2 regions of the Burkholderia pyrrocinia genome follow, and region 2 is predicted to be linked to the other one. Evidence: riboswitches for the same ligand, from Rfam matches in the RefSeq annotation. Region 2 holds a riboswitch; the other holds the start of a gene.

Region 1 (5,187 bases), on a different replicon from region 2:
CGGTCGGGATCGCCAACGCTGCGAGGTTCGCCGGCAACCACGCGATGGCGGCCCCGGCCGCCACGAGCGCCTGGGCAATCGCATCCGGCCGCGCCGCACGCAGTGTGTCGCGGCGACTCGCGAAGCGCCGTCCCGCCCTCGCGCGGGCGGTGCCATCCATGCCGTCGCCCGCGCGGTGTCGATCGCTTTCTTCTGTTCGCCTTACCTTGATGCAGGACCATTCGTCATGACGCAAACCGCTTTTCGTTCCCAACTGCTGACCTTCAACGGCGACCCGGCGCAATCGAGCCAGGCCGCGAACTACGAGACCGACGGCCTTCTGATCGTCGACGACGGCAAGGTCGTCGCGGCCGGCCCGCATGCGCAGCTCGCCGCGACGCTCGCGCGCGACGCGATCGTCCACGACCTGCGCGACAAGCTGATCGTGCCCGGCTTCATCGACACGCACATCCACTATCCGCAGACGGACATGATCGCGTCGCCGGCGCCGGGCCTGCTGCCGTGGCTCGACAAGTACACGTTCCCGACCGAGCGCCAGTTCGGCGATCCCGAGCATGCGCGCGAAGTCGCCGACTTCTTCGTCGACGAACTGCTCGCCTGCGGCACGACGAGCGCGCTCGTCTACTGCACGGTGCACAAGCAGTCGGCCGACGCGCTGTTCGCGGCGAGCGACGCGCGCGACCTGCGGATGATCGCGGGCAAGGTGCTGATGGACCGCAACTGCCCCGAATTCCTGCGCGACACCGCGCAATCGGGTTATGACGACAGCGCCGAGCTGATCGACCGCTGGCACGGCAAGGGCCGCCAGATGTACGCGCTCACGCCGCGCTTCGCGCCGACGTCGACCGAGGCGCAGCTCGAAGCGTGCGGCGAACTCGCGCGGCGCCATCCGGACGTGTTCGTGCAGAGCCACGTCGCGGAAAACGTCGACGAAGTGAAATGGGTGGCCGAGCTGTTCCCCGGCCATCGCAGCTATCTCGACATCTACGACCGCTACGGGCTGCTGCGGCCGCGCGCGGTGTACGGCCACTGCATTCACCTCGACGACGAGGACCGCCGCCGGATGGCAGAGACGCGCACCGTCGTCGCGCACTGCCCGACGTCGAACTTCTTCCTCGGCAGCGGGCTGTTCGATTTCGACAAGGCCGGCGCATACGACGTGCCCGTCACGCTCGCCACCGACGTCGGCGGCGGCACGTCGTTCTCGATGCTGCAGACGATGAACGAAGCGCACAAGGTCGCGCGGCTGTCGGGTCACCACCTGAGCGCGACGCGGATGTTCTGGCTCGCGACGGCCGGCGCCGCGCAGGCGCTCGACCTCGCCGACACGGTCGGCACGCTCGCGCCGCGCACCGAGGCCGACTTCGTCGTGCTCGATCCGCAGGCCACGCCGCTGCTCGCGCGCCGCACGAAGCGTGCTGATTCGCTCGAGGAGTTGCTGTTCGCGCTCGCGCTGCTCGGCGACGACCGCGCGGTGTACCGCACCTATGCGGCCGGCAGGCTCGTCCACGAGCGCGGCGCGGCCCGCCGCGCGGCTGCAGCGTAACGGCCCACCCGGCTCTCGTCCCGGCATGCGCGGCGCATCCGCTGCCGCGCATGCCGGACAGTCGAAGGTTGCCACGCGCCGATCGCGCCCCAACGCTCCTCGCTGCCCTACCCGGCCGCTTTCCCGCGCGCGACACGTCATGCTAGAATTCGCCGCTCATTGGGGAGTAGCCGCTCCGCTCGATGTCCCGCGCCCCCGGCGCGCATCGTGATGGGGGCGTCCGTCAACAGACTTGGCCGTTCGGCCATGGCGGACGCAGCCACCGAGGCCTGGCGAGACCGATGGTTCATAGTGCGCCGCATCAGGGCCCGGCGCGCCGTGGATCGTCGCTCGCACGCACAACACCGGCCCGCGGAACCCCATACGTGTCCCAAGCCTTCCTGATCTCCACCGGCGCCGTCGCCCTCGCTGAAATCGGCGACAAGACCCAACTGCTTTCCCTCGTGCTGGCCGCGCGCTATCGCAAGCCGGTGCCGATCATTCTCGGCGTGCTCGTCGCGACGCTCGTCAACCACGGTTTCGCAGGCGCGCTCGGCGAATGGCTCGGCGCGCTCGTCACGCCGTCGATCATGCGCTGGGCGCTCGCGTTCTCGTTCATCGCGATGGGGTTGTGGATCCTCGTGCCGGACAAGCTCGATGCCGACGAAGCCAATGCCAACCGCTCGCGGCTCGGCGTGTTCGGCGCGACCCTCGTCGCGTTCTTCCTCGCGGAAATGGGCGACAAGACGCAGATCGCGACCGTCGCGCTTGCCGCGCGCTTCCAGGACTACATCGGTGTCGTGGCCGGCACGACGTTCGGGATGATGCTCGCGAACGTGCCCGCGATCCTGCTCGGCGACCGCTTCGCGCACCGCCTGCCGACGAAGCTCGTGCACGGGATCGCAGCCGTGCTGTTCGTCGTGCTCGGCGCACTGGCGCTGCTGGGCATCGGGGCCTGACGGACAGAGGTGGCCGGCGCGGCCGGGCGGCCGCGCCGATGCTGGCGCCGCGTTACTTCGCGACCGCCGCGCCCGAAGCCGGCGCCGCCGGCACCGCGCGCTCGTTGGCGGCCGGCGCTGCCGGCCCGCCACGCTTGTCGACCGGCAGCCGGACCGAGCGGACCGCGCCATTCGACAGCGGGAAATCGGCGAGCGCGCTGCGCGCAAGGAACGGCATCGCGTACAGCAGCGTGCCGTTGTCGCCGGTCGTGCGCGCGGACACGTTGTAGACCTCCTTGCCCGTCGCGCGCTCGGTGATGCGGATGCCGAGCGTGTAGTCGAACACCTGGTACGTCTGCGCGACGTAGCCGGCCGGCATCGGCCCCCAGGGGCCCCACGGGCCCCACGGCCCGCGCCGCCAGTACGGCCCCGGCCCGACGAACCAGGGATCGTAGTAGACCGGTTGCGGCACCGTCACGAGATCGCTGCCGACCGCATAGGTCAGCCCGACCAGATACCGCGCCTGCGCCTGCGGCACCTGCCGGAACGCATACGCGGACAACTCGCTCGCGACGATCGGCTCGTAGGTCGACTGCTCGATGCTGTTCTTCTGCGCATCGGTGCGCGTGAACGCATAGGTGCGTGTCGCGTCGCTGCCGCTCCAGTCGGAGAAGGCCGTGACCTGGGTCGTCACATAGCTGGTGCAGCCCGTCAGCAGCGCCACGCACAGCGCCGCCGCCCAGCCCGCACCGCGAAAAATCCATTCGCGTTTCATGTTGATCCTCGTCGATCCGTCACCCGTTCGTCGCACCGCGCGAACCGGACGGGATGCCGATAATACGCGGACTGCCGAAAGCGGTAAAAAGTTCGCCCGGCACGCAGCCGCAAGCCTTTGTACAATGGCCCGGTTCGCCCGGCCCGTGCCGCGGGCCCGTCCCCCACTCCACCGATCTCGACGACCATGTCCGACAACGCCTCCTCCACCGTGATCCGCCGCGCCGACTACACGCCGCCGGCCTTCCTCATCGATTCCGTCGCGCTCGAATTCGATCTCGCGCCGGCCCGCACGATCGTCAGGAATACGATGCGCGTGCGCCGCAATCCGGACGCCGCGCCCGCGCCGCACCTGGAGCTGATGGGCGAAGCGCTCGAATTCCTCGGCGCACGGCTGGACGGCGCGCCGCACGGCGCCGTCCGCGCGCACGAACACGGGCTGACGGTCGAGAACGTCCCCGACGCATTCGAGCTGACGCTCGAAAGCGCGTGCGCGCCCGACCAGAATACGACGCTGTCGGGCCTGTACGTGTCGAGCGGCAACTTCTTCACGCAGTGCGAAGCCGAGGGCTTTCGCCGCATCACCTACTTCCTCGACCGCCCCGACGTGATGGCGTCGTACACGGTCACGCTGCGCGCCGACAAGGCCGCATACCCGGTGCTGCTGTCGAACGGCAACCTCGTCGATTCGGGCGACCTGCCTGACGGCCGCCACTTCGCGAAATGGGAAGACCCGTTCCGCAAGCCAAGTTACCTGTTCGCACTCGTCGCGGGCAAGCTCGTCGCGATCGAGGAAAAGATCACGACCGGCTCGGGCAAGGAAAAGCTGCTGCAGGTGTGGGTCGAGCCGGCCGATCTCGACAAGACGCGTCACGCGATGGATTCGCTGATCCACTCGATCCGCTGGGACGAAAAGCGCTTCGGCCTCGAGCTCGATCTCGACCGCTTCATGATCGTCGCGGTCGGCGACTTCAACATGGGCGCGATGGAAAACAAGGGGCTCAACATCTTCAACACGAAGTACGTGCTGGCGAACCCCGAGACCGCGACCGACACCGACTTCGCGAACATCGAATCGGTGGTCGGCCACGAATACTTCCACAACTGGACGGGCAACCGAGTGACCTGCCGCGACTGGTTCCAGTTGAGCCTGAAGGAAGGCCTGACGGTGTTTCGCGACCAGGAATTCTCGGCCGACATGGCCGCGGGCGACGACGTCGAATCGACGGCCCGCGCGGTCAAGCGCATCGAGGACGTGCGCGTGCTGCGCCAGTTGCAGTTCGCCGAGGATGCAGGCCCGATGGCGCACCCGGTGCGCCCGGAGAGCTACGTCGAGATCAACAACTTCTATACGATGACCGTCTATGAAAAAGGCTCGGAAGTCGTGCGAATGTACCAGACGCTGTTCGGCCGCGACGGCTTCCGCAAGGGGATGGACCTGTACTTCAAGCGCCACGACGGCCATGCGGTGACCTGCGACGACTTCCGTCACGCGATGGCCGACGCGAACGGGCGCGACCTCGCGCAATTCGAGCGCTGGTACAGCCAGGCCGGCACGCCGCGCGTGTCGGTGCGCACCGCGTACGACGCGGCCGCGCGCCGCTATACGGTCACGCTCGCGCAAGGCTACGGCGACGCATCGCCGGCCGCGCGCGAAACGCAACAGGGTCCGCTCTTGATTCCGTTCGCGATCGGCCTGATCGGCCGCGACGGCCGCGACCTGCCGCTGCGTCTCGACGGCGAAGCCGCCGCATCGGGCACGACGCGCGTGCTCGACATCACCGACACCGAGCAGACCTTCACGTTCGTCGACGTGCCGGAACAACCGCTGCCGTCGCTGCTGCGCAACTTCTCGTCGCCGGTGATCGTCGAGTACGACTACAGCGACGACGATCTCGCGTTCCTGCTCGCGCACGACAGCGATCCGTTCAACCGCTGGGAGGCCGGCCA
Region 2 (5,187 bases):
CGCGATGGTCGCCGTGCTGAACACCGCCCCCGCATAGAACGTGGCCGCGGCGCCCACCCTGTCCCACAGGATGCCGGCGACGACGCTCGATACGAGCGTCACGACGCCGCTGAGCAGGTTGAAAACGCCGAACGCCGTTCCTCTCAATTCGGACGGCGCGGCATGCGCGACCATCGTGGCAAGCAACCCCTGCGTCATCCCCATGTGGAGCCCCCACAGCGCCACGCCGACGAGTACGGTTCCCCAGTGCGTGCCGTGCGCGAGCACGAGGTCGGCTGCGATCAGCATGACGAGCCCGGCCACCATCAGCTTCGTATGGCTCGTCGTGTCGGCGAGCTTGCCGAACGGGTAGGCCGACAACGCGTACACGACGTTCATCGCCACCATCACCAGCGGAACAAGCGCGACAGGCACACCGCCGCCCATCGCGCGCAGCACCAGGAAAGCCTCGCTGAAGCGGGCCAGCGCGAACACGGCGCCGACGGCGACGACCCACCAGTAGCGAGCGCCGAGTTGCTTCACGACGTCGCGGCGGATCGGGTTGATGCGCTTGTCGCCCGGCGCGCGCGCCGGCTCTTCGATACCGAACGCGAGCAGCGCCACGGCCAGCATGCCCGGGATCACGGCCAGCCAGAAGGCGAGGCGGAAGTCGTCGCGCCACATCAGCATGATGGCGACGGCCAGCAGCGGCCCGAGAAACGCACCCACCGTGTCGAGCGACTGTCGCAGCCCGTAGGCCGCGCCGCGCAGGTGGACCGGCGTGACGTCGGCCACGAGCGCATCGCGCGGTGCGCCCCGGATCCCCTTGCCGATCCGGTCGACGATCCGCGCCGTCACCACGACGCCGATCGTCGGTGCGATGGCGAACAGCGGCTTGCTGAGCGCGCCGAGCCCGTATCCGGCGACCGCCAGCCACTTGCGATTGCGCAGGTAGTCGCTCAACGTGCCGGAGAACACCTTGACGACCGGCGCCGTCGCCTCGGCGATCCCCTCGATGAAGCCGATCGTGGTCGCGCTCGCGCCGAGCCCCGCCATCAGGAACATCGGCAACAGGCTGTGGATGATTTCCGACGACACGTCCATCAACAGACTGACGCAGCCCAGCACCCAGACGCTGCGCGGAATCTGACGAAGAATGCCGGTCGATGATTCGGTCTGCATGGGTCGCTCTCGATTCGGGAATCCTGACACGAGACCACCGATACTACTGCAGGCCCGTGACACGCGGCACGCATGGGCTGTCGCGCCTGCCTCGCGCGCGCCGCCCTATTCCCCCGGCTCGCGCCGGATCTTCGCCTGCCGGCGCGAGCGGTCGTTCAGTATCTGGTGCCGGCGGTGGTCGGTCAGTTTCTTCCAGTCGCGCGCCTCGTCGCGCGTGCGCAGGCAGCCGACGCAAAAACCCGTTCGACCGTCAAACGCACACAGCTCGATACACGGCGATTTCACGGCCACGATCAGGCCGCCGTCGCGGGCGTCATCACTTCGACGGTCACATGCGACACGCCGTCGAAGCGCGCGATCAGCGCATGGTAGAAACGCGCATCGCGCGCCGCGTCGCCGGTCTCGACCGACACGATCGCGCTCATGTGCCCGGGGCCGACGCGCCAGACGTGCAGATCGTTGACCTTGTCGCCGAGCGCCTCGATCGCGCGCCGAACGTTGTCCGCCAGCTTGCGATCCACGTTGACGTCGAGCAGGATGCCGCCCGTATCGCGCATCAGCCCGTAGGCCCAGTTCGCGATCACCAGCGCGCCGACGATGCCCGCGAGCGGATCCATCCAGACCCATCCGAACGCACGCGCGAGCAGCAGGCCGACGATGGCCAGCACCGAAACGGCCGCATCGGCGATCACGTGAATGTAGGCCGACCGGATGTTGTGATCGCGGTGGGCCGCCGTATGCGAACCATGATCGTGATGCGCGTGATGCTCGTCGTCGTGGTCATGATCGTGGTCGTGATCATCGTGGTCGTGCCCATGATGATGGCCGTGGCCATGCCCGTGATGATGATCGCCGCTCAGCAGCCACACGCTGGCCAGGTTCACTGCGAGCCCCAGTACGGCGATCGGAATCGCTTCGCTGAATTGAATGGGCACGGGAGACAGAAGACGCGCGACCGCCTCATAGCCGATCAGCAACGCAATCATCGCCAGCACGATCGCGCTCGTGAATCCGGCGAGGTCGCCGAACTTGCCCGTGCCGAACACGAAACGCGGATCGTCGGCGTGCTTGCGCGCATAGGTATAGGCCAGCGCCGCGATCAGCATCGCGCCCGCATGCGTCGACATGTGCAGCCCGTCGGCGACGAGCGCCAGCGACCCGAACAACGTGCCGCCGACGATCTCGGCCACCATCATCGCCGTACACAGGCCGATGACCATCCACGTCTTCCGTTCGTTCTGCTCGTGCGCGGCGCCCAGAAACGCATGGCTGTGCCCGCCGCCGGCCGCCGTGCCGTTGAATCCGTTCATGTTCGTTCCGCTTACTTGAAATAGCTGTGGACGACCTCGATGAGCTGCTCGGTCGCGCTGCCTTCGTGCGCGTCGGGCGTGTCCGCATCGACGAGGTGCGACCGGATGTGGTCCTCCAGCACGACGGCCAGCAAACCGTTCATCGCACCGCGGCAGCTCGTGATCTGCTGCAGCACGTCGTTGCACCCGCGCTCTTCCTCGAGCGCGCGCTCGATCGCTTCGACCTGGCCCTTGATACGGCGCACGCGGTTCAGCAGCTTCTGTTTTTCACGAACTGTGTGACTCATCGATTGCTCCTGTATAGGGTGGGGGAGTATATCTCCAAAGTGTTTTCCACATAGGGTAGAGGGGTATATTTTTTCGAGATGAAGGCTTGTCGAAAGAAAACCGCTCGGCTAGACTTGCGCTCGTCTTTGGGGAGTAGCCTGCTTTCCGTCCCCCGGAAAGCGAACGCGTCAACACACTCGGCCTTCGGCCGTGGCGCGTTCGACCGAATCGGTTTGGCGAGACCATGGGCGTATCGCGTCGTTCCTGGTCGGACGTCGGCGGATGCGCCATGGTTCGTCAGCGTCCGACCACGGAGTCACCATGTTCCTCCCCGCCCTTCCCCCGCGCCCCATCGCCCGCTACGCACCTGCCTGCGGAGGCGCCGCATGACTTTCATGTTCCTCGAACTGGCGTTCATGCTGGTCGTCATCCTCGTGGCCGCCGAGGTCTTCACCAATGCGCTCGAACATCTCGGCGAACGTCTGAAGATTTCCGAAGGCGTGACGGGTTCGCTGTTCGCGGCCGTCGGCACCGCGCTGCCCGAAACGATGGTGCCGCTGCTCGCGCTGGCCGGCGGCACGGCGAACCAGGCCGTGAACGAGGAAATCGGCGTCGGCGCGATTCTCGGCGCGCCGCTGATGCTCGCGACGCTGACCACCTTCCTGATGACGCTCGCCGTGATCCGCTCGCGCGGGCTGCGCGGCACGATCGCACCCGAGCGTACGGGCTTCGTGCGCGACATGAACTACTTCCTCGCCGCGTTCTCGCTGGCGACCGCGGCGATGTTCGTCCCGCACCACAACTGGGCCGTGCGCGCGCTGCTCGCCGTGATGCTGGTCGGCATCTACGTGATGTACGTCGTGATGACGTTCCGCGCGTCGAGCCAGCTTGTCGATGCCGGGCACGGCACCGAGGCGCCGCATGCGATGTTCCTGGCGCGCACGGGCCTGCCGACCAACCTGGCAACCATCGCGCTGCAGTTGCTGCTCGGCGTCGCGCTGCTGGTCGGCGGTGCGAAGGGCTTCATTCACGGCGTGGAAGGCGTGTCGCACGTGCTCGGCGTATCGGCGCTGCTGCTGTCGCTGATCATCGTGCCGATTGCCACGGAATTGCCGGAGAAGGTCAACAGCGTGCTGTGGATCCGCCGCAATAAGGACACGCTCGCGTTCGGCAACATCACCGGCGCGATGGTGTTCCAGGGCACGCTGCTGCCGGCGATCGGCATCATGCTGACGCCGTGGGAGCCGCGCCCCGAAGTGCTGACCGGCGTGATCATCACGCTCGCGGCGGCGGCCTGGATGCGCGTCAATGCCCGCACGCGCGGGCTCGCGATCTGGGCGTTGCTGGCGAACGGTGCGGGCTATGCGGGATATCTGTTCCTGACACTGGCACGCTGACGCCCGGATCGGGCACGCTGCCCGGCAGGCGCACGCACGCGGACGCGGCAACGGCCGCCGCGTCCGTGCCGTGTACATCGTTGCACGGATGCGGGCGACAGTAACGCCCGCATCCGGACGATCAGGATGCCTTGACCAGCTTGACGATCGTCAGCGTGCCGTTGACGTTCTCGATCCGGACCTTGACCTTGTCGCCCGCATGCACCTGCGCGAGCATGGCCGCGTCCTTCGCCTTGAACGCCATCGTCATCGGCGGCATTCCGACGTTGTCGAGTGCGCCGTGCTTCAGCGTGACCTTGCCGCTCGCGGCATCGACCTTCTTCACTTCGGCGTCGGTCAGCGCCGCATGCGACTCGGCCGAACCGTCCGACGACATCTTCATGCCGGACATTTCACCGGCGGCAAAGGCGGGAGTTGCGAAAGCGCCGATCGCGAGAACGGCGGCGGTGGTAGCAATCAATTTCTTCATCGGGATTCTCCGGTTTGGGTGGATGGCACGTTCATGCCGTGAGGAACTGCATCGGAATGCCGCGCATCGCCCGCGCGTCGCACGCGACGGCGCTGCAGCAGAAGCCACGCGGCGGGAATGACGAACATCGACAGCAGCGGCGCCGTGACCATGCCGCCGACCATCGGCGCGGCGATGCGCTGCATGACTTCGGAGCCGGCGCCGTGCCCGACCATGATCGGCACGAGGCCGGCGAGCACGACGGCGACCGTCATCGCCTTCGGCCGCACGCGCAGCACCGCGCCTTCGCGAATCGCGTCGAGCAGCAGCGCATCGGTCAGCGGTTCGCCGGTATCGAGCCGGCGCGTCAGCGCGCCCTTCAGGTACAGCAGCATCACGACGCCGAACTCGGCGGCCACGCCTGCCAGCGCGATGAAACCCACCGACGTCGCGACGGATACCGCATGGCCGAGTGCCCACACGAGCCAGAAGCCGCCGACCAGCGCAAACGGCACCGTCGACATCAGCAGCAGCGCGTCCGCCACCGAGCCGAACGTGAGGAACAGCAGCAGGAAGATCACGACGAGCGTCACCGGCACGACGG

The links. Region 2 has a riboswitch for manganese ahead of JYG32_RS26165 (sodium:calcium antiporter). Riboswitches for the same ligand answer to the same signal wherever they lie in the genome.
Region 1: another riboswitch for manganese. It lies ahead of JYG32_RS09410 (TMEM165/GDT1 family protein); the one in region 2 lies ahead of JYG32_RS26165 (sodium:calcium antiporter).

The regions. Positions count from the first base shown of each region.
Region 1 covers NZ_CP070977.1:2,021,242-2,026,428, forward strand. Annotated here, with positions in the region: gene JYG32_RS09400 (hypothetical protein) at 1-230, shown strand, start outside; gene guaD (guanine deaminase) at 227-1,546, shown strand; yybP-ykoY riboswitch at 1,696-1,833, shown strand; gene JYG32_RS09410 (TMEM165/GDT1 family protein) at 1,912-2,484, shown strand; gene JYG32_RS09415 (DUF4136 domain-containing protein) at 2,537-3,238, opposite strand; gene pepN (aminopeptidase N) at 3,425-5,187, shown strand, end outside.
Region 2 covers NZ_CP070978.1:1,802,886-1,808,072, forward strand. Annotated here, with positions in the region: gene JYG32_RS26145 (MFS transporter) at 1-1,161, opposite strand, end outside; gene JYG32_RS26150 (DUF1289 domain-containing protein) at 1,267-1,452, opposite strand; gene dmeF (CDF family Co(II)/Ni(II) efflux transporter DmeF) at 1,455-2,471, opposite strand; gene JYG32_RS26160 (metal/formaldehyde-sensitive transcriptional repressor) at 2,483-2,758, opposite strand; yybP-ykoY riboswitch at 2,875-3,051, shown strand; gene JYG32_RS26165 (sodium:calcium antiporter) at 3,125-4,135, shown strand; gene JYG32_RS26170 (copper-binding protein) at 4,257-4,610, opposite strand; gene JYG32_RS26175 (efflux RND transporter permease subunit) at 4,601-5,187, opposite strand, start outside.